3 regions of the Spirillospora sp. NPDC029432 genome follow, and region 3 is predicted to be linked to each of the others. Evidence: riboswitches for the same ligand, from Rfam matches in the RefSeq annotation. Region 3 holds a riboswitch; each other region holds the start of a gene.
What was found. A riboswitch is a leader RNA that binds a small molecule or an ion and turns the genes downstream of it on or off. The one in region 3 is predicted to bind cobalamin.
Positions count from the first base shown of each region.

Region 1: it holds a riboswitch for cobalamin, as region 3 does, so the genes downstream of both, AB0881_RS12160 (VWA domain-containing protein) here and AB0881_RS28560 (ABC transporter substrate-binding protein) in region 3, are expected to answer to the same signal.
Region 2: it holds a riboswitch for cobalamin, as region 3 does, so the genes downstream of both, AB0881_RS20290 (CbtB-domain containing protein) here and AB0881_RS28560 (ABC transporter substrate-binding protein) in region 3, are expected to answer to the same signal.

Region 1 covers NZ_JBEZWH010000011.1:185,943-193,339, reverse strand. Annotated here, with positions in the region: gene AB0881_RS12170 (ATP-binding protein) at 168-710, shown strand; gene AB0881_RS12165 (helix-turn-helix domain-containing protein) at 714-1,412, opposite strand; cobalamin riboswitch at 1,536-1,669, shown strand; gene AB0881_RS12160 (VWA domain-containing protein) at 1,767-3,950, shown strand; gene cobO (cob(I)yrinic acid a,c-diamide adenosyltransferase) at 3,954-4,556, shown strand; gene AB0881_RS12150 (cobyrinate a,c-diamide synthase) at 4,590-5,927, shown strand; gene cobI (precorrin-2 C(20)-methyltransferase) at 5,924-7,213, shown strand; gene cobM (precorrin-4 C(11)-methyltransferase) at 7,213-7,397, shown strand, end outside.
Region 2 covers NZ_JBEZWH010000024.1:7,036-14,432, reverse strand. Annotated here, with positions in the region: gene AB0881_RS20300 ((2Fe-2S)-binding protein) at 1-517, shown strand, start outside; gene AB0881_RS20295 (CbtA family protein) at 506-1,264, opposite strand; gene AB0881_RS20290 (CbtB-domain containing protein) at 1,264-1,488, opposite strand; cobalamin riboswitch at 1,519-1,707, opposite strand; gene AB0881_RS20285 (LuxR C-terminal-related transcriptional regulator) at 2,007-4,628, shown strand; gene AB0881_RS20280 (LuxR C-terminal-related transcriptional regulator) at 4,625-7,312, opposite strand; gene AB0881_RS20275 (hypothetical protein) at 7,393-7,397, opposite strand, start outside.
Region 3 covers NZ_JBEZWH010000045.1:7,342-14,738, forward strand. Annotated here, with positions in the region: gene AB0881_RS28540 (exonuclease SbcCD subunit D) at 1-498, shown strand, start outside; partial or broken gene AB0881_RS28545 (SMC family ATPase) at 527-1,057, shown strand; gene AB0881_RS28550 (ABC transporter permease) at 1,618-2,445, opposite strand; gene AB0881_RS28555 (ABC transporter permease) at 2,442-3,389, opposite strand; gene AB0881_RS28560 (ABC transporter substrate-binding protein) at 3,391-4,995, opposite strand; cobalamin riboswitch at 5,047-5,176, opposite strand; gene AB0881_RS28565 (DUF4262 domain-containing protein) at 5,307-5,867, shown strand; gene AB0881_RS28570 (GNAT family N-acetyltransferase) at 5,878-6,399, shown strand; gene AB0881_RS28575 (ATP-binding protein) at 6,536-7,021, shown strand; gene glgX (glycogen debranching protein GlgX) at 7,066-7,397, shown strand, end outside.

The DNA of each region.
Region 1 (7,397 bases), on a different contig from region 3:
CGGTCGGTTCCGTTCAAGGCATACGAGCAAGCCGGTAACGGCAATCTCGCGAAGCGTGTTGCGGAACTGAGAATCTCACGCGAGGCTGTGCTCATGTGACCGAACGGCAACACCCAGTGACCGTGCGGTTCACCACCGCGCACCACGGAACTACACGGGAGGATCCCGTGACGACCTCGCCAGAGACGGCCGGCCTCGCCGGTCACGCCCCGTACCCGCCGGCCTCCCTCGGTGAAGCCGTACCCCTGCCGGCCGCCCCCGTCCCCGCCGCACCGCCGTCCGGTGGCCTGACCTGGACGCTTCCGGCGGGCCCGGCCTGCGCCGGCCACGCCCGGTCCGCGCTGGCCGCGGCGCTGGCCGAGGCGGGCGTGCCGCGCGCCGCCGTCGCCGACGCGCAGCTGATGGTCAGCGAGCTGGCCACCAACGCCCACCAGCACGCCCCCGACCACGGCCCGCACGAGCTGTGGCTGTACGCGGGACCGCCCGGCGAGCTGCGGTGCGCGGTGTTCGACCGGCACGCCGCCGCGCGGCTGCCCGTCTACTCCTGGACGTCCGGCGACTACGGCCGCGGGCTCAGCATCGTCCGCGAGCTGTCGGACGGCCGCTGGGGCATGCTGCGCACGCACTCGCGCCGCACCCCCCGGGTCCCGGGCAAGGCGGTCTGGTTCGCGGTGCCCGGCGAGGCCCGGCCGCCGGAACGGCCGGGCTGACCGTCAGGCGCCCGCCCCAGCGGCGGCCGCCGCGTCGCCGGTCCCCGCTCCCGCTCCCGCTCCGGCGGCGGCCGTCCGGGCGTCCTCCACGGCGGGGGCGATGTCGGTCAGCAGCGCCAGCAGCGAGCGGGACAGCAGCGTGTGCACCTGCCCGCGGTCGAGGGTGCCCTCCTGGAGCCACTGGCGGGTGGCCGCCTCCGCCAGCCCGGAGTACGTGCGCAGCACGGCCCGCAGCGTGCCGGTCGGCTCCATCCGCAGCACGGTGAGCATGTGCTCGACCGTCAGGTCGCGGAACCGGTTGACGATGTGCAGCAGCTGCGGGTCGCGCCCGAAGCCCTCGGCGTCCACCGCGGCGAACCAGGTCGTCGCGTTGCCCTCGGCGGCCTCCAGGAAGAGCCGGACGCACAGGTCGGCGGCCTCCTCCAGCGACCGGTTCTCGTCCGGCGGCGGCGCCGCCATCGCGGCCGCGCCGGACAGGTCGCGGACGACCTCCAGGAACAGCTCGCGCTTGGTGCCGAAGTAGTAGTGCAGGAGCCCGCGCCGTACCCCGGCCTCCGCCGCGATCGCGGACGTGGAGACCTCGGCGTACGGCAGCTCGGTGAACATCCGCCGCGCGACGCCGAGGATCTGGTCGCGCCGCTCGTCCGGGGACAGCCGCTGGTAGCGGCGGGAATCCGGGGTGCGGGAGGGTGACTGGGCCACCCGCACAGCCTATGCGGCGCCGTGACCGGCGGGCCCTTACCCGGTGGAGGCCGCGGCGCCGTCACCTGGGCGCGACTTGGGCCGGTCCAGGCGGTATGCCATCCTGTGCAGGCGACGGAAGCGGAGGAACCCGGTGCGAATCCGGGGCTGTCCCGCAACTGTGACCATGGGGAGCTCCCCCTCGAACGCGGCCACGGCGTCCCGCCAGGGACGCTGGAAGGCCGAGGGGGAGCGGCGATCCGGGAGCCAGGAGACTCCGGCCGTCGTGGCGGGCGCCCCGGTGCCCGCGAACAACCGCCACGGGCGTGGACACCCGAGGGAAGGACGATGAGGCATGCCCTGTCTGATGGGCCGATGAGCCGTGCGCGCGCCGCCGCGGCGCGCTACCCCTTTTCCGCCGTCGTCGGGATGGACGACCTCAAACTGGCGCTGCTGATCAACGCGGTGTCGCCGGGCGTGGGCGGCGTGCTGGTCCGCGGCGAGAAGGGCACCGCGAAGTCGACGATCGTCCGCGCGCTGGCCGATCTGCTGCCGTCGACGCGGGTGGTGGCGGGCTGCCGGTTCGCCTGCGACCCGCGCGACCCCGATCCCGGCTGCCCCGACGGCCCGCACCCGGTGGACGACGCCGAGGACGGCGACGAGGACTCCGCCGGGCGGGCCGAGCCGGTCGAGCGGCCGGGGACCGAGGAGCGGCCGGCGCGGCTGGTCGAGCTCCCCGTCGGCGCCTCCGAGGACCGCCTCACCGGCTCCCTCGACATCGAGCGCGCGCTGACCGAGGGCGTGAAGGCGTACGAGCCGGGCCTGCTCGCCGCCGCGCACCGCGGCGTCCTGTACGTCGACGAGGTCAACCTGCTGCACGACCACCTGGTGGACCTGCTGCTGGACGCGGCGGCGATGGGCGAGTCGTACGTCGAGCGCGAGGGCGTGTCGGTCCGGCACGCCGCGCGCTTCCTGCTGGTCGGCACGATGAACCCGGAGGAGGGCGAGCTGCGGCCGCAGCTGCTCGACCGGTTCGGGCTCACGGTCGAGGTGGCGGCCACCCGCGATCCGGCCGAGCGGGCGGAGGTCGTCCGGCGCCGGCTGGACTTCGAGGAGGACCCGGTGCGGTTCGCGTCCGGGTGGGCGCTGGCCGAGGCGGAGCTGGCCGCCCGGATCGCCGCCGCCCAGTCCCGGCTGCCGCGGGTGGAGCTGACCGACGCCGCGCTCCGCCAGATCACCGCGGTGTGCGCCGCGTTCGAGGTGGACGGGCTGCGCGCCGACCTGGTGACGGCGCGCGCCGCGATCGCGCTGGCGGCCTGGCACCGGCGGACCGTGGTGACCGCCGAGGACGTGCGGACGGCGGCGCGGCTGGCGCTGCCGCACCGGCGCCGCCGCGACCCGTTCGACGCGCCCGGCCTGGACGAGGAGCGGCTCGACGAGATCCTGGACGAGCACGCCGCCCCCGAACACGACCGGCCCGAGCCCGAACCGCGGCCCGAGCCGGAGCCCGAACCGCGGCCGGAGCCGCCGCACGACGACGAAAGCGGCGGCGACGAGGGGCCGCCCGAGGACGACGGCCCGGACGACGACGGCGGCGGCGGTCCCGGCGGTGGCGGCCGGCCGGACGGGCAGCCGGGCGGCGGCGCGCTGAGCGTGCTGGACGCCCTGCTCAGCGGCCGTCCCGTGACCGAGTCCGACGGCGAGCGCCCCGCCGACGAGCGGCACGCCCCCGCGCCCGGCGAGAACGGCCGCCCGGACGAGAGCGAGCCCGCCCCCGCCGACGCCGCGTTCCGGCCCCGGCTGTTCACGGTGCCGGGGACCGGTGCGGGCGCGCCCGGCCGCCGCTCCAAGGCCCGCAGCCCGTACGGCCGCGTGTCCGGCGCCCGCCCCGGCGCGCGCGGCCTGCACCTGGCCGCCACGCTGCGCGCCGCCGCCCCGCACCAGCACGCGCGCGGCCGTACCGGCACGGGCGTGATCGTCGCGCCGCCGGACCTGCGCGAGGCGGTACGGGACGGCCGCGAGGGCAACCTGGTGCTGTTCGTCGTCGACGCCAGCGGCTCGATGGCGGCGCGGCGGCGGATGCGCGCGGTCAAGGGCGCGGTGCGCAGCCTCCTCCTGGACGCCTACCAGCGCCGCGACAAGGTCGGCCTGATCACGTTCCGCGGTACCGGCGCCGAGGTGGCGCTGCCGCCGACCTCGTCGGTGGAGGCCGGGGCGCGGCGGCTGGAGCGGCTGCCCACCGGGGGCCGCACCCCGCTGGCGGCCGGGCTGCTGCGCGCCGCCGAGACGCTGCGAGTGGAGAGGATGCGCGATCCGGCCCGCCGCCCGCTGCTGGTCGTGGTCACCGACGGCCGCGCCACTCACGGCCCCGACCCGGCGGCAGCGGCGGCGGCCCTGTCCGGGGTGGCGGCGGTGGTCGTCGACTGCGAGTCCGGCCCCGTACGGCTCGGGCTGGCGGCCGAACTGGGCGTGCGGCTCGGCGCCGAGACCGTCCGGCTGGAGGACCTCGGCGCCGACGGGCTGGCCGGGGTCGTCCGGTCCTCCAGGAAGGTGGCGTAGGGGATGCCGCAAGGGAAGCCGGAGTACGTTCCCGAGGACGGGCTCACGACCAGGCAGCGCCGGAACCGGCCGCTGGTCATCGTCCACACGGGCGCGGGCAAGGGGAAGTCGACCGCCGCGTTCGGGCTGGCGCTGCGCGCCTGGAACCAGGGCTGGCCGGTCGGGGTGTTCCAGTTCGTGAAGTCGGCCAAGTGGCGGATCGGGGAGGAGCACGCGCTGCGCGTGCTCGGCGAGAGCGCCGAGGGCGGCGCGGTGACCTGGCACAAGATGGGCGAGGGCTGGTCGTGGATCCAGCGCCCGGGCACCGAGGCCGACCATGAGGCCGACGCCCGCGAGGGCTGGGAGCAGATCAAGCGGGACCTGGCCGCCGAGACGTACCGCTTCTACGTCCTGGACGAGTTCACGTACCCGATGAAGTGGGGCTGGATCGACGTCGAGGACGTGATCGCGGCCCTGCGCGACCGGCCCGGCGCCCAGCATGTCGTGATCACCGGCCGGGACGCCGATCCGCGGCTGGTGGAGTTCGCCGACCTGGTCACGGAGATGGGCAAGGTCAGGCATCCGATGGACCGGGGCCAGAAGGGCCAGAAGGGCATCGAGTGGTGATCTCGGCATGGTGATCTCGGAATGGTGACCTCGATGCCGAGACTGGTGATCGCGGCGCCCGCCTCGGGCAGCGGCAAGACGACCGTGGCCACCGGCCTGATGGCGGCGTTCGCGGCGCGCGGGACGGCCGTGTCGCCGCACAAGGTCGGGCCCGACTACATCGACCCCGGCTACCACGCGCTGGCGACGGGCCGCCCCGGACGCAACCTCGACCCGTGGCTGACCTCGGAGGAGCTGGTCGTCCCGCTGCTGCTGCACGGCGCGGCGGGCGCCCGCCTCGCGGTCGTCGAGGGCGTGATGGGCCTGTACGACGGCGCCGCCGAGCAGGGCGGGTTCGCGTCCACGGCGCACGTCGCGGGGCTGCTGGACGCACCGGTTGTGCTGGTCGTCGACGCGGCGGCGGCCGGGCGCTCGGTGGCGGCGACCGTGCACGGATTCCGGACGTACGGCGACATCCGCCTCGGCGGGGTGATCCTCAACCGGATCGGGTCGGACGGCCACGAGCGCATGTGCCGGGAGGCCGTCGAGGAGCTGGGCGTGCCGGTCCTGGGCGCGCTGCGCCGCCGCGACGACGTGGCGAAGCCGTCCCGGCACCTCGGGCTGGTCCCGGCCGCCGAGCGCGGCGCCGAGGCGGTCGCGACCGTCGAGCGCCTCGGGGCGCTGGTCGCGGAGTCCTGCGACCTGGACGCCGTGATGGCGGTCGCCCGTACCGCGCCCGACCTGCGCGAGGAGCCCTGGGACCCGCGCGGGCAGGTCGCCGCCGCCGGCGGGCCGCCGCCGCGGATCGCGGTCGCGGGCGGGCCGGCGTTCACGTTCGGGTACGCCGAGAACGAGGAGCTGCTGGCCGCGGCCGGCGCCGAGGTCGTCCGGTTCGACCCGCTGCGCGACGAGCGCCTGCCGGAGGGGACGCGCGGCGTCGTCATCGGCGGCGGCTTCCCCGAGATGTACGCGCCGGACCTGTCGGCGAACGCGCCGCTGCGCCGCGACGTCGCCGCGTTCGCGAACGCGGGCGGCGCCGTGTACGCCGAGTGCGCGGGCCTGCTGTACCTGGCGCGCGAGCTGGACGGCCAGCCGATGTGCGGAGTGCTCGACGAGGTGACCGCGACGATGGCGCCGCGCCTGACGCTCGGCTACCGGTCGGCGGTCGCGGTCTCCGATTCGGTCGTGGCCCGCGCGGGCGAGCGCGTCCGCGGGCACGAGTTCCACCGTACGGTGACCGATCCGGCGCACGGCGGCACCGCGGCGTGGCAGTGGACGACCGCCGGGCCCGAGGGTTTCGTGCGGGGCCGTTGCGTCGCCTCGTACCTCCACCTTCACTGGGCGGGGGAGCCCGCGTTCGCGGAGCGGATGATCCTGGAGGCGGCCGCATGACCACCTTCGACCAGCGGCTGGAGCTGGCCGGCGAGCGGGTGGCGCTGCGCCCGTTCCGGCCGGACGACGCCGGCGTGCTCGGCGCGGCGATGGCGGCCGGGGAGGAGTTCCTGCCGCCGATCGTGCCGCCGCCCGGCGAGGCCCTCGACTGGTGGCTGCGCACGGGCGTCCACGACATCCCCCGGTCCGGGATGGGCCTGCACGCGGTGGTGGAGGACCGCGCGACCGGCGAGCTGAGCGGCGCGATCGGGATCTTCCGGGTCGACTGGCCTGCGCGGGCCGCCGAGGCCGGGTACGGCGTCCGCCCCGGCGCCCGGGGCCGCGGCCTCGCGACCGACGCGCTGCGGACGCTCGCGGCGTGGGCGCTGCGCGAGGGCGGCCTCAACCGGCTGGAGCTGCGGATCGACGTCGCCAACCGCGCGTCGGTCCGGGTCGCGGAGAAGGCCGGGTTCCGGCGCGAGGGCGTGCTGCGCGCTGCGGGAGGCGGCGGGGTGGACCAGCACGTGTTCAGCCTGCTGTCCGCGGAGCTGGAGCGCCCCGGGCGGGCTGGCCCGCCGCGGCTGGTCGGGATCGGCGTCGGGCCGGGCGATCCGGAGCTGGTGACCGTCCGGGGCGTCCGGATCCTCCAGGAGGCGGACGTCGTCCTGGTGCCGGTCATGGCGCCGGACGAGGAGGGCCGCGCCGAGTCGGTCGTCCGCGCGTACACCGCCAAGGCCGAGCGCGTCGTGTTCGCGCTCAACGACCGCGGCGGCGTCACGCCCCGCCGCGCCGCCGCGTGGGACGCCGCCGCCGAGCGCGTCGTCCGCGCCTTCGACGAGGGCGCCGCGACGGTGGCGTTCGCCACGATCGGCGACCCGAACGTCTACTCGACCTTCACCTACCTGGCGCAGACCGTGCGGGAGCTGCGCCCGGAGACCGAGATCGTCACCGTGCCCGGCATCACCGCGATGCAGGACCTGGCCGCCCGCTCCGGGACCGTGCTCGCCGAGGGCACCGAGTCGATCGGGCTGGTCCCGCTGGCCGGCGGAGCCGATCCGATGGCGGCGTTCCGGGCGGCGCTGGAGACCGGCGACACCGTCGTGGCGTACAAGTTCGGCGCGGTCGCCGCCGAGGTGATCGAGGCGCTCAAGGAGGCCGGACGGCTCGACGGCGCCCGGTACGGGACGCGGCTCGGCCTGCCCGGCGAGGAGATCCGGCCCGCCCGGGAGCTGAGCGGGCCCGTCCCGTACCTGTCCACGCTGATCGTGCCGGGGCACCGCCGTACGGCGCGGGGAGGAAGGCTCTGATGGGCACCGCAGGCAAGGGGAAGGTCCTGTTCGTCGGCGCCGGGCCGGGCGCGGCCGACCTGCTGACGTTCCGCGCGGCCCGCGCGATCGGCGCGGCCGACGTGGTGATCTGGGCGGCGAGCCTGGTCCACCCGGACGTGCTGGAGCACGCCCGCGCGGACGCGGAGATCGTCGATTCGGCGCG
Region 2 (7,397 bases), on a different contig from region 3:
GCGCCGCCTCGGCACCGGTGAACGGCGCGTCGCCGCGTCGATCCTCTTCCAGGGGCTCGCGTCGCGGCTCTGGTCACCGGTGATCGCCGCGGCCGCGCGCGGGACCGTACCCGACCTGTCGGGCCTGCACTGGCGGTGGGCGCCCGGCGCGCCGATCGCGCTGTGGCTGGCCGATCCCGGCGGCCGCCGGGCGGACGGCCCGGCGGCGCTCGCCGACCTCGTCCACGCGGAGGTCGTCCGGCGGCAGCTCGAACCGCTCCGCGCGGCCCTGTGCGGGGTCGTGCGGCTGGCGGACGGGCTGATGTGGGGGAACGCCGCCTCCGCCCTGGCCGGAAGCCTGCGCCCCGGCGTCGCCGGACCGGCCGAGGCCCTGGTTCGGGAGCTGCTCGCGCGCGAGCCGCTCCGCGGTACGGGGGCGTTCGGCCGGCACGGCTTCGTCCGGCGCAGCTGCTGCCTCTACTACCGGGTGCCGCCCGGCGGTGAGATGTGCGGCGACTGCGCACTGCTACGCCGCTAGCGGCTCCTTCCGGGGAGCGGCCTCGCGGCGGTGCGACCGTTCCGTCAGGGCGCCGAACAGCAGGCCCAGCGTGGCCCACAGGACGACCTGGACGCCGAGCGAGGCGATCCGGAAGTCCCACAGCACCGTGCCGGGGAAGCTGTCGGCGACCGCGTCCGGCGCCGGCGTGAGGCGGAAGACGGCCGCGACCACGATCGCGAACCCGGCGGCCGTGGCGGCCGCCGCGTTCCAGCCGCCCAGCCGCGGCGCCAGCCGGGTGAAGACGATCACGGCGGCGGCGGTGGCCAGGACGCCCAGCGCGACCATGCCGAAGTAGAGCGCGGTACGGCTCCCGATCGTCTCGGGGGCGCCCACGGCGGGCGGTGTCGGCGGGTACTTCAGGAACGGCACCAGCACGATCGCCGTGAAGCCGCCCAGCGCGACCAGCGCGGCCGTGGCGCGGGCGCCGAGCGCGCCGATCCGGCCGTACGCGAGCGCGAACGCGATCGAGAACAGCCCCCCGATCGCCACGCCGTAGAACGCCATGGCCGTGATCAGGCCGCCCGTCCGCTGGACGGTGCGGCTCACCACCTCTTCTTCGGCCCCGGCGGCGCCGTGCCCGTCGTGCGCGTGCGCGGCGGCGGCCTGGGCCTCCTCGAAAGCGATCGCCTTCCCCACCTGGGGCTCGCCGTAGATCCAGGCGATCAGGAGGCCGGCCGCCGCGGCGGCCAGGCCGGTGAGCATGCCGCGGATGAGAAGCGCGCGCATCAGTGGCACGGGAAGCCGAGCAGGTGCCGGCCGTCGTGCGTGAACTCGTGCACCCACGTGCCGCCGAAGAGGGAGGTGGCGCCCTGCTCGGCGCCGACGAAGTAGAGCAGCGCGGCGCCCAGGACCAGGGCGAGCGCCGCCCAGGGAAGGATCTCGCGCACGGGTACGCGCCGTACGGCCGGCGCCTCGGGAACGGACTGCCGTGCCATGTCGGCCTGCGACATCAGGGTCTCCTCACGGGGTGCACTCGCCCCGGTAGCGGGAGGACGACGGGTCAGTCTCCTGACTCCCAGATCATCGCCCCCCTCCGACCTTCCAGCCGGGTACGGCCGTGGTCGCGTGCGGGGGAGGCTCCCTGGTCACAGTGGCGGGACCGTCCTGGAATCGCACCAGGTTCCTGCGCACCGTCGCCTCGAATGTGAACTTGTCGCCCTGAGGTTCCCTTCGCCGGGCCCGCAAGTCAAGCCCGGCGAGCGCGTGTGGGAGGGGGCGCCACCCGTATCTCCCCCCGCTGGAGATGCGGACGGTGCCCCCTCCCGCCCCGGCGGCGGCGTTGTTTCGGCCGGCCGCCGCCGGTGCCTCGCGCGGCCGTTCCGGAAGCTCCCACGTCCCGGAAAGGTCCCGCACCATCGAGAGTGCCGCGCCGGGGCCCGGTGTGCATGAGTAGCCCCTACTCAATTCCCCGCACGGTCCCGCGCGGTCCGTCTGGTGGCGCGCGGTGAGCGTCCGTACGATCCCTGTTGTGCGGACCTCCTGGCCGTTCACCGGCCGTACGTCGACGCTCGACGAGATGGACGCCCTGCTGCGCGCCCGCGCCGGGCGGGGCGTCGTGGTCGCGGGGGACGCCGGGGCGGGCAAGACCCGGCTGGCGGGCGAGGCGCTGCGGCGCCTGGAGCCGGCCCGGTTCACCGTGCTGCGGCTCGGCGGGAGCCCCGCGGAGGCGGCGATCCCGTTCGGGGCGTTCGGGCACGTCCTGGCCGTGGAGGCGCTGGACCTGGCGGTCAACCCGATGCGGCGGGCGGCGGAGGCGGTGCGCGCGCTCGCCGGCGGCCGCCCGCTGCTGGTCGCGGTCGACGACGCGCACCTGCTCGACCCGGCGTCGGCGGCGCTGGTGCACCACCTGGTGCTGCAGCGGGAGGCGCGGGTGCTGGCGACGGTGCGCGCCGGCGAGCCGGCCCCCGACCCCGTGACGGCGCTCTGGAAGGACGACCTGGCGCGCAGGGTGGACCTGGTCCCGCTGACCCTGGCGGAGAGCCAGGCGGTCGTGGAGGCCGCGCTGGGCGGCCAGCTCGCCGAGTCGACCGCGCGGCGGCTCCACCGCAGCACCCGCGGCAACCTGCTGTTCCTGCGCGAGCTGGTGCAGGCGGGCCTGGACCGGGGGCGGCTGAGCGAGGCCGGCGGCGTGTGGCGGTGGCACGGCGACCTGCCGCTGAGCCCGCGGCTGCGCGGGCTGGTGGAGGAGCGCCTCGGCACCCTGGCCGCCGCCGAGCGCGAGGTCCTGGAGTACGCGGCGCTCGGCGAGCCGCTGGGCGCCGCCGCGCTGGCCGCGCTGACGTCCGAGGAGGCGATCGAGCGGGCCGAGGCGCGGCACCTGGTCACCTCGGCCGCCGCCGGCCACCGGCTGGAGGTGCGCCCGGCGCACCCGCTGTACGGGGAGGTCGCCCGGCAGCGGGCGGGCTCCGGGCGGATCCGGGACCGGATGGCCGCGCTCGCGTCCGCCCTGGAGGCGACCGGCATGCGGCGGCACGGGGACGTGCTCAAGGTCGCGCTGTGGCGGCTGGACGCGGGCGTGCCCGCCGACCCCGGGCTGCTGCTGGCCGGCTGCCGCCAGGCGTGGAGCCTGCACGACCTCGACCTGGCCGTGCGGTGCGGCGAGGCGGTGCTGGCCGCGGGCGCGGACCCGGAGGTCACCGTCCTGGTCGCGCCCGTGCTGCTCATGGCGGGCCGGCACCGCGAGGCGGAGGAGCGGCTGGCGCGGGTGGCGGGCGCGCCGATGGACGAGGCGACCCGGGCGTCGCACACCGCCGTCCGCGCGTTCAACCTGGGCATGGGCCTCGGCGAGCCGGAACGCGCGGACGCGCTCCTGGCGGAGGGCCTGGCGCGGACGGCCGCCGCCGAGCACCGGCAGGAGATCATCGCCTACCGGTCGCTGCTGCGCGTCTACTCGGCCCGGTTCGGCGAGGCGGAGGCGGAGGAGGCCGCGGCGGGCCGCGAGCCGGTCCAGCGGGCGGCCCAGCTGATCGCGGCGGGCAGGGCGCTGCGGCTGATGCTGACCGGGGCGTACGGCGAGGCCGTGGCGCTGTCGAACGCGATGCTGCGGGAGCCCTCCGGGCTGCTGCGGGAGATGCCCACGCTCGTGGCGTCCTTCAGCGACGCGCGCGCCGGCGCGTCGCTGTTCGCCGGCTTCCTGGACGCGGCCGACGCGTTCATCTCCTACGGCGAGGCTCTGTTCACCGAGGAGCACCTGTCGGACGTGGCGGCCACGACGTGCCGCTCGCTGCGGGTGGAGTACTGCCTGCTGCGCGGCGACGTCCGCGGCGCCGTGCGGTGGGCGCACGAGGCGGTCGCGCACGGGTCCGGGGCGATCCAGGCGATCTCCGGGCACGGCCACGAGCTGCTGGCGTACGCCGCCGCCGTCGCGGGGGACGCCGCCACGGCGTCCACGGCGGTGCGGGAGGCCGAGCGGCGCCGTACCCCGGCGGGACGGATCTTCCATTTCCGCGCCGACCTGGCCCGCGCCTGGATCAGGGCGGCGGCGGGCGACCACCGGGGCGCGGCCGGGATCGCGCTGGACCTCGCGCCCGGCTACCGGGAGCGGTCGCTGCGGGCGTACGAGACGTTCGCGCTGCACGACGCCGTACGGCTCGGTGCCGCCGACCGCGCCCGCGACGGGCTGGAGCGGCTGGCGGGGGAGACCGGCGGCCGGCTGGCGGACCTGTTCGCGCGGCACGCGGGCGCGGCGGCGGACGGCGACGGCGCGGGGCTGGACGCGGCCGCGCTCGCGTTCGCCGACCTGGGCATGCCGCTGTACGCGGCGGAGGCGGCGGCCGCGGCCGCGGCGGCGCACACCCGCGCCGGGCGGGCCCGCGAGGCCAACGCCGCCGCGACCCGCGCCCGCGCGCTGGCGGCGCGCTGCACCGGCGCCCGGACCCCGGCGCTGTCCGGGCTGTCGGCGCCGGGCCTGACCGCCCGCCAGCTGGAGATCGCCCGGCTGGCCGCGGAGGGGCTCGGCAACCGCGAGATCGCCGACCGGCTCGTGCTGTCGGTCCGCACCGTCGCCAACCACCTGCACGCCGTCTACGACCGCCTCGGCGTCACCGACCGCGACGGCCTCGCCGAGCTCCTGCCGGGCCGGCCCCGCTAAGGCTGGTAGAGCTTGGCCAGCTCGTCGCGGCCTGTCACGCCCAGCCGCTCGTAGATCGTCACCAGATGGTTGCCGACCGTCCGCATCGAGATGTCCAGCCGCGCGGCGATCTCCCGGTTGCTGAGGCCCTGCGCGGCCAGCCGGGCGATCTGCCGCTGCCGGGCGGTCAGCTCCGGCGCCGACAGCGCGGCCAGCGCCGGGGTGCGGGCGCCCGGGCACCGGCCGGCGAGGGCGCGGCCGCGGGCCAGGGCGGCGGCGGCCGGACGGTCCTCGCCGACGGCCTCGTACGCGCCGGCCGCCTGCGCGGCGGCCTCGGCGGCGTACAGGAGCGTCCCGAGTCGCTCGAACCCCTCGGCCACGGCCATGAGTCCGTCGCCGTCGCGGGCGGCGGCCGCGTCGGCATGCGCGGCGCACAGCGGCGGCAGCGGGCCGTCCATCCCCTCGGCGAGCGCCCGCAGCCGGGCCGGTACGGTCCCCGCCGCGCCCAGCCGCACGGCGTCGTGCAGCGCGAACATCGCGTAGCCGCGCAGCCCGTGCCGCTCGGCGTCCTCGGCCGCCGCCAGCGCGGCGGCCACCGCCGCGGCGTCGTCACCGCGCGCGGCCAGCACCCACGGGCGGGCCAGGACCAGCGAGAAGTCCACGCCGTGCCAGGCCGGGCGGGCCAGCGCGGCGGCCCGGTCCAGCGCCTCCTCGGCCGCGGCGGCCCGGCCCAGCTGGGCCTCGGCGCAGGCCAGCTCGCCCAGGCACAGCCCGGCGAACATCGCCGGCCGGCCGGCGAGCTTGGCGGTGCCGTCCCGCGACCAGCGCGCCGCCTCCTCCAGCTCGCCGCGCAGCCGGTGCAGCTGGGCCCGCCAGCCGCTGAACGAGGCGGCGATCCGGGCCCGGCCGGTCTCCTTGACCAGCTCCAGCCCCCGCTCGGCCGCCGCCAGCCCGGCGTCCACCCGGCCCGCGAACAGGTGCGCGACCGTCCGGGCGTGGGCGAGCGTGGTCTGCACGATCGGGGCCTCGTCCCGCCACTCGTCCACGTCCGCCAGCCGTGCCCGCACGGTCGCCTCGGCCCGGTCGGCGAGCCCGCCGTACGCGTCCAGCAGTGCCCCGGCCGCGTCGGTCTCCGCGGTGATCGCCGGGGGCGCCGCCCCCTGGGCGCGGGCCCGTTCCACGGCCTCCCGGGCCTCGGGGACGCGCCCGGCGAACAGCGCGACCCAGGCCGACAGTGCCAGCACGTGCCGCCGCCAGGCGCCGTCGGTGATCGTCGCGGCGGCCCCGGCCAGCACCTCGCCGGCCGCCCGGTCGCGGGCCAGGCCCCAGGCCAGCACGAGCCCGCGCGCCCCGGCGTGCAGCGCCCGCTCGCGATCGTCGCCGAGCCGCTCCGCCACCTCGCGCAGCGCCGCCTCGGCCTCCTCGTCGCGGTCGGCGAAGTGCAGCACGGTGGCCAGCAGCGCCGCGGCCTGCCCCGCGCCGCCGGGCCGCCGGCCGGGGCGGGCCAGGTATCCGTGCAGCGCCGCCCCCGCCAGCCGCGCGGCCAGCTCCAGGTCCAGCGCGGACCAGGCCAGCCAGGCGGCCCGCAGCAGCAGGCCGGGATCGGTCTCGCCGCCGGAGTCCAGCCGCCACGTCGCCACCCGCAGGACGTCCTCGCGCCGCCGCCGTCCGGTCCCCTCGACCGCCTCGGCCATCCGGCGCAGCCTGGCGCGGGCGGGCAGCGGGCCCGTGGCCGCGCGGACGGCCTCCCCGTACAGCGGGTGGGCCAGCCGCAGCTGCCGGCGCCGGCCGTTCGGGTCCGGCGCGGCCGTGACCAGCTGCCGCTCCCGGACCCGGGCCACCGCGTCCGGCCCGGCCAGCTCGCGCAGCATGGCCTCGCAGAGCGGCTCGCCGAGGGCCAGGTACTCCAGGACGAGCCGCTCCTCGTCGTCCACCGCCCCGATCCGCGCCTCGATCAGCTCGCGCAGCCGCGGCGTCAGCGGCGGCCCCGCGGCGCAGCGCCACACCCCGCCGCTCTCGGCCAGCATCCCGGCCAGGACCAGCTCCCGCAGGAAGAGCGGGTTGCCGCCGGCGACCCGCCACAGCCGCCGCGCCCCCGCGTCCTCCACCTGCCCGCCGACCACGGCCTCCAGCAGCCGGACGGTCTGGGCGTGCCCCAGCGGGCCCAGCTCCAGCCGGTGCAGGGTGCCGTTCCCGTACAGCGCCGCGAGCGGGGCGGGCAGCCCGGAGCCGGTACGGGCCGTCGCCAGCAGCCGGGCCTCGCCGCGCTCCAGCAGCCCGCCGACCAGCGCGGCGGAGGCGGGATCGAGGCTGTGCGCGTCGTCCAGGGCCAGCACCAGGCGCCGCCGGCCGGCCGCCGCGACCGCGTCGGGCAGCAGCCGCGCCCCGGAGGCGGGGGCCCGATCGGCGGGCAGCAGGTGGGCCAGCGCGCCGTACGGGATCCGCGCGGCGGCCTCGGTCGCCTTGGCCCGGACGACCAGGTTGCGCTCGGGGTCGAGGTCGGCGGCCACCTTGGCGGCCAGCCGGGACTTGCCGACCCCGGCGTCGCCGATCACGATCACCCCGGCGGCGCGGGCGTCGAGCAGCGCGGACCGTACCGCCGCCAGCTCGGTCGTCCGGCCGACGAACGGCCACGCCGGCGCGGTCCCGGGCGGGGGGCGGTCGGCGGGCCCGGGCTGGTCGGGGAACGGGCGCGACTCGGCCACGCGCGCATCGTACGAGCGCGCCCCGGCCCCGCCAATCCCGCCACGCGGTGACGATCGGCTTTCTCAGACGGGTACGTCTGTCAGA
Region 3 (7,397 bases):
GGGCGGCAGGCGATGACCGGCCGGGTGCGCTACTCCGGTTCCCCGCTGGCGTACTCGTTCTCCGAGGAGCACCACCTGAAGGGCTCCTGGCTGGTCGACCTGCGCGACGGGGAGCCGCACGCGGAGTTCGTCGAGGCGCCCGTGCCGCGGCGCGTCGCCCGCCTGCGCGGCCGCATCGACGACCTGCTGGCCGACCCGCGCCACGAGGCGTACGAGGACCGCTGGCTCCAGGTGACGCTGACCGACCGGCGCCGCCCCTCCGGCGCCATGGAGCGGCTCCGCCGCCGCTTCCCGCACACGCTCGTGCTCGGCTTCGAGCCCGAGGGCGCGACCGAGGACGGCGGCCGCACCTGGTCCGAGCGGGTCAGGGAGCGCTCCGAGCTCGACATCGCGGGCGACTTCGTGGCCGAGATGGGCGACGCCCCCGCGACCCCCGCCGAGCGCGACCTGCTGCACGAGGCGTTCGAGGGCTGCCGGCACAAGGCGGCGCTGGCATGAGCGCGGCCGGTATGAAGGACGTGCCGGCATGAGGCTGCACCGGCTGGAGGTCACGGCGTTCGGGCCGTTCTCGGGGACGGAGGAGATCGACTTCGACGCGCTGTCGGACGCCGGGCTCTTCCTGATCCAGGGCCAGACGGGGGCCGGCAAGACCAGCGTGCTCGACGCCGTCTGCTACGCCCTGTACGGCCAGGTGCCCGGGGCGCGCAACGCGGTGAAGGGCCTGCGCAGCGACCACGCCGCCGACGGCGCGGCGCCGCGCGTGGTGCTGGAGACGACGATCCGGGGCCGCCGGCTGCGCATCACCCGCTCACCCGGGTGGGAGCGGCCCAAGCTGCGCGGCACCGGCACCACCTCCGAGAAGCCCAAGGCGCTGCTGGAGGAGCTGGAGCACGGCGCGTGGATCGGGCTGTCCAACCGGATCGACGAGGCGAGCGACCTGATCGGGCAGCTGCTCGGCATGACCGCCGACCAGTTCTGCCAGGTGGCGATGCTGCCGCAGGGCGAGTTCGCGGGCTTCCTGCGCGCCCGCGCCGAGGAGCGCCGCAAGGTCCTCGAACGGCTCTTCACCGCCGAGATCTACACCCATGTCGAGAAGTGGCTGGCCGAGCGGCGCGCGGCGACCGGCCGGGACGCGGGCGAGCTGCGCGCCGGCGCCGAGGCCGTCGCCGAGCGCGTCGCGGAGGCGACCGGCGCCCGGCCGCCGCGCGGCGCCGCCGCGGGGCCGGTGCCGCGGCCGCGGCAGGGCGAGCCGGTGGACGAGCCGTTCGACGAGATCGAGGTGCTGCCCGCGTGGGCGGCCGAGCTGGCCGTCCAGCACGACGCGATCCGCGCCTCGGCCGAGGAGCTGACCGGCGCGGCCGCCGCCGCCGAGCAGGCCGCCCGCGCCGCGCTGGACGAGGCGCGCGCCCTGGCCGACCGGCGCCGCCAGCAGCACCTCGCCCTCCAGCCGGACGCCCCGGCGCGAGGCCGCGAGCGCGGCCAGGCCCAGCGTGGTCTTGCCGCTGCCGGAGGGGCCGGCGACGGCGACGATCGAGCCCGCCGGGACGGTGAGGTCGATCCCGCCGAGCAGGCGCGCGTCCCCCGCGTACGCGGACAGCCCGCGGATCTGGAGCAGCGTCACGGGACGCGCCTCCTCCGGGCCAGGGCGTGGTCGACGAGCAGGTTGCCGCCCACGCACATCGACATCAGCAGCCCGGCCGGCACCAGGACGGCGTACGGCTGGGTGAAGAGCGCGTCGGCGTTGCGCTCGATCAGGACCGCCCAGTCGGGCGACGTGGACGGCAGGCCCAGGCCGAGGAAGTTGGCCGACGCGAGCAGGTACAGCACCAGCGGGAAGCGGGTGCCCGCGTCGGTGGCGACGGGGGCGGCCAGCTCGCGGGCCAGGTGGCGCAGGTGGATGTAGGCCCAGCCGTACCCCTGCATGCGCAGCGCCTCCACGGACGTCCGGGACGCGGGCGCCAGCGCCGCGCCGCGCACGAGCCGGGCGACGGCGGGGACCTGGAGCAGGCCGGCCGCCGCGACCAGCCAGTACCAGCGGCGGTGCCCGGTGGCGGCCAGTGTGATCAGCACGAGCAGGCCGGGGAAGGCCAGCAGCAGGTCGAGGGCGCGCATCACGGCCTCGTCCACGAGCCGCCGCGGCCCGGCCGCCAGCAGCCCGAGCGGGACCCCGGCCGCGTACGCGATCAGCAGTGCGCCCGCCGCGGTGCCCAGCACGGAGGGCCCGCCGTGCAGGACGAGCGCGAGCACGTCGCGTCCCAGCACGTCGGTGCCCAGCGGGTGCCCGGGGCCGGGCGGAGCGGACGGGAGCGCGGCCGGCCCGGACGGCGGCGGCTCGGCGGACCCGCCCGCGAGCGGCCCGGCGGCGGCCAGCAGCACCGGCACCCCGAGCAGGACCGCCGCGGCCCACTGCCGCTTGTGCGGCGACGTGCCGCCCCGGTGGCTCACACCGCCTCCCAGCGGCGCGGGGCGAGCCGGTACGAGACCAGGTCGCCCGCCAGGTGCACGGCCACGGTCGTCCCGGCGAACAGCAGCGCGTACGCCTGGATCTGCGGGGTGTCGCGGTTCTGCACGGCCTCGACGAAGCCCGTGCCGAGTCCCTGAATCCCGAACAGCGACTCCACCAGCAGGGCGCCGCCGAGCAGGCCCTCCACGCAGCGCGCGAACTGTTGCGCGGCGGGGCCGAGCGAGTTCGGGACGACGTGGCGCACGACGACCGTCCGCTCGCGCAGGCCCAGCAGCCGCAGGTGCTCGGCCACGGGCCCGCCGCGCCCGGCCGCGACCCCGGCGCGGATCTGCCGGGAAAGGTCGCAGGTCCGGCCCGCGGCCAGCACCGTCACCGGCAGCACCAGCACGGCCGGGTCGGCGAGCAGCCGCGTCCCGTCCAGGCCGACCGCGGTCGCCGGGAGCAGCCCCGCGGCCAGCGACAGCCAGGCGATCAGCAGCAGCCCGAGGACGAACTCCGGTACGGCGTGCAGCAGCACGGCGGCCCCGTTCAGGGCCCGGTCGAGCCGGGTGCCCTCGCGCAGGCCGGTGACGACGCCCAGCAGCGGGGCGAGGACGGCCACGGCGGCGAGCGCGGGCAGTCCCAGCGCCAGCGAGGCGGCGGTCCGGCGGGCGATCTCCTCGCCGACCGGGGCGCCCGTCATCAGCGACCGTCCCGCGTCCCCTGAGGCCAGGGCGCCGAGCCAGTGGCCGAAGCGCGCCCAGGCGGGCTCGTCCAGGCCGAGGCGGGCGCGGAGCGCGGCGATCTGCTCGGGCGTGCCGTGCTCGCCGCGCAGGACGTCGGCGGTGTCGCCGGGCAGCAGCGCGCCGAGCGCGAAGACCGCGGCCAGGACGGCGGCGCACTGCGCCACGGCCAGCGCGCCCCGCCGGGCGGCGTACCCGCGCACCTCAGGCGAGCGTGACGCGGTCGAACCGGGCCCATGCGTGGGAGTTCGGCGGTGCCGCGCGCAGCCCGCGCACCGACGCCGCGATCCCGTCGTTGGCGTCGGAGAACGCCCACACGAGCAGGCCGGACTCGTCGCGCAGGATCCGCTGCGCCTCCGTGAGGAGGTCCTGCCGCTCCTTCTCGTCGCGGGCGGTGCGGGCCCGGTCGAGCAGCCGGTCGAAGCGGCCGGAGCGGAAGCCCGTCATGTTCCGCGCCGCGCCGGAGCGGAAGCGCTGCTCCAGGAAGTCGGGGACGGGCAGCGTCGACGTGGTGCTGAACGACGCGACACCGCGCTTCTTGCTCTCGCTGAAGTACGTGGTGGCGGCGAGCGTGCGGGGTTCGAGGCGCAGCCCGATCTCGGCGAGCTGGCGCGTCATGAGCGCGGCCGCCGGCTCCCACGCGGCGTCGAGCGTGCTGGTGTCGAGCGGGACCGCCAGGCCCTCCGCGCCCGCGTCGCGGACGAGCCGCCTCGCGCGCTCCACGTCGCGCCCGCGCTGCGGGAGGCCCGCCGCGTAACCGCGCAGGCCCTTGCCGAACAGGTCGTTGCCCGCCTCGCCGTGCCCGGCCAGCGCGACCCGCACCAGCGCCTCGCGGTCGATGCCCAGCGCCATCGCCTGGACCAGCCGGGAATCGGAGAACGGCTCCCGGTCGGTGCGCAGGATGACCTGCTGGGCGGTGGCGCGGCGCGCGGTCAGCAGGCGCACGGACCGCTGCCCCTTGAGGCGTTCCACGAACGCCCCGGCCAGGTCGGCGGCGTAGTGGACCTGGCCGGACAGCAGCGCGTTGACCCGGGCCGACTCCTCGTTCGCCGGGACGATCTCCAGCTCGGCGATCGCCGGCGGCCCCTCCCAGTGGCCCTCCCAGCGCCGGTACCGCGCGGTCCCGCCCGGCGTGAACGACACGTACCGGAACGGGCCGGAGCCGACCGGGTTCCGGAAGGCGGTCGTGCCGTCCGGGACGATCTCCGTTCCGGGACCGCCGAACGCCGTCGGGAACCCGAAGTCCGGCTTCTCCAGCGCCAGCGTCAGCGTGCGCTCCCCGGTGGCGCGGCTCGCGCCGAAGTCGATCGCCGACAGCAGCTGCTGGGACGGCGACCCGACCTCCGGGTCGGCGGCCCTGCGGTAGCTGTAGAGGACGTCCTTGGCGGTGACGGGCCGCCCGTCGTGGAAGCGCGCCGCGCGGAGCCTGACGTGCCAGCGGGTCCCGGCCGCGTCGCTCTCCCACGACTCGGCCAGGCGCGGCCGGACGGACATGTCGTCGCCGTAGGTGGCCAGCGTGTCGAACAGCGCCTTGGCGCGGGCCTGGTCGACGAAGTTGGGCGCCACGTGCGGGTCGAGCGTCTCCTGGGAGCCGCCGGCCGGGAACGCGGCCCGGAAGCGGTCCGCGCCGCCGCCGTTCCCGCCGCCGCAGCCGGCGAGCAGCGCGGCGGTCGCGGCCGCCCCGCCCGCCGCCAGGAACTCGCGCCTGCCGATCCCCCGATCCCGCTCTTCGGGCGACCGCCCTGGGGGTCTAGAGGTCCGCCCCCAGAGGGTGTGCTGCCCCGCCGCCTTCCGGGCATGGCCGTTCATCGGATCCTTCCTCGGGGTGTCCTCGCCCCTGCCGGTGGACCGGCGACGGGTCAGTCTCCTGGCTCCCGGATCATCGCTCGCCCCGGCCTTCCCGCACGCGCGCGCGGACGGTGGCCGTGCCTGGGGATCGCTCCTCGGTCACAGTGGCGGGACCGCGCCGGATTCGCACCGGCTTCCTGGTCCCCGTCGCCTTTGTCCGATCATTCTGGCCCATCCGGACGCCCGACAACGACCTGCACAATGCAAACGCACGTGCACGCGGACGCCCGATCACTCTCGTCAAGCGATCAACTGGCCGTAAGCTGGCGGCCATGTCCGAGGGCCGCCCCGCTTGCGAGTGCATCATCTGCCGCGACTACGGAGATCGCGGCCGGCTGGGCAACTTCCAGCTGCGCACCATCGTCCACATCAGCCAGTACGGCTGGAGCATGGTGCTGGTGCCGCCGGTCGGCGACGGCCCCGGCTGGGCGTACACCGTCGGCCTCTGGCACAGCCTGCGCTCCCCCGAGCTGGCGATGTTCGGCGGCGACGTGTACGAGATGGAGGAGATCCTCAACGCGCTCGGGCGGCAGGCCGGGCGCGAGGGCCCGCCCGCCGACGGCGAGCGCCGCGACGACGTCGTGCGCGGCCGGCCCGCCGCGTTCCGGGGCGTCGACCCCGGCTGGCACGAGCGCGCCTTCCACGGGGCGATGGCGTTCTACCGCGGCCGGCCGCTGCCGTTCCTCCAGGTCGTGTGGCCCGACGAGAACGGGCTCTACCCGTGGCAGCCCGGCACCGAGCTGCCGTTCCGGCGCTCCCAGCCGTGGCTGTGGCTGAGCCCCCGGCAGCATCCCGAGGGCGTCTGGACGCACCGCCTCACCGCCCCGGCGTAGAGTCGGGCGGATGCCCGTACCGATCACCGAGGCCATCCGGACCCGGCGCCTCACGCTGGAGCCGCTCGGCGCCCACCACGCCGACGAGATGGCCGAGGTCCTCGGCGACCCCCGGCTGCACCGCTACACCGGCGGCGAGCCCCTCTCCCTGGACGAGCTGCGCGCCCGGTACGCGCGGCTGGCCGCCGGGCCCGCGCCGTTCCACCAGGAGCAGTGGCTCAACTGGATCGTCCGGCGGCGCCGCGACGGGCAGCCGGTCGGGACCGTCCAGGCCACCGTCACCCCGGGCGAGGCGGGGCCGCGGGCCGCGGTCGCCTGGGTGGTCGGGATGCCGTACCAGGGCTTCGGCTTCGCCACCGAGGCCGCCCGGGCGCTGGTGTCCTGGCTCGCCGGGCACGGCGTCCGCGAGATCACCGCCAACGTCCATCCGGCCAACCGCGCCTCCGCGGCCGTCGCCCGCCGCGCCGGGCTGTCCCCCACCGCGCGGTACGCGGGCGACGAGGTGGTCTGGAGCGACCGGCGGGGCGGGTGAGCTCGGGCGATCCCCGCGTTTCACCGAAGTTCTCAGAGTTTTCTCCTCCGGGAGACGGCGCCGCGCCCCGATCCGCCCGTACCTCCCTGTGGACCGGTCCCCGACCAGGACCCCGTTCGCGGGAAGGAGCAGGCGCATGGCGTCGCGCGCGGAAGGCGTCCCGAAAGAGCGTCCCCTCACCGTCCTCGGCGCCGTGGTCCTGCCCGGCACCGAGCAGGCCGTCGCGCTCGTCCGCCGGTACGCGCGGGCGCTCCTCGGCCCCGGCTTCCCCGATCTGTACGAGCTCACCGTCGTGGCGAGCGAACTCTTCACCAACGCCGTGCGACACTCCCGGTCGGGGCCCCGGCCCGGCGACCGCCGGGGCGGGCATGTGACGGTGTCCTTCCTGGCGGGTGCGGGTGTCGTCCGGCTGGAGATCGCCGACCAGGGGGGAGGCGGTGCGCCGCGGCTGCGCGCGCCCGACGACAATGGGGAGGGCGGGCGCGGCCTGCACGTGGTCGAGGCGCTGAGCCTGGGCTGGGGATCGGAACGCCGGGACCGGCACACGGTCGTGTGGGCCGACTTCGCCCGCCCTGGTGACGAGCCGATCTCCGCGTGCGAGACCCGCCGCCCCGATGGGTAAGGGAAAATCGGAGGCTCGCGCGCGACGAGCCGAGGGGTGGAGAGATGCGGGAGGTCTGGCCCGGCGAGGCCTACCCCCTGGGCGCCACGTGGGACGGCACCGGGACCAACTTCGCCCTGTTCTCCGAGGTGGCGCACCGGGTGGAGCTGTGCCTGTTCGACGCCGAGGGGCACGAGGAGCGCATCGTCCTGCCCGAGGTCGACGGGTTCGTCTGGCACGGCTACCTGCCCGGCGTCGGGCCCGGCCAGCGGTACGGGTACCGCGTGCACGGCCCGTACGACCCGCGGAACGGCCACCGCTGCAACCCGAACAAGCTGCTGCTCGACCCGTACACCAAGGCCGTCGAGGGCGAGATCCGCTGGCACGAGTCGCTGTT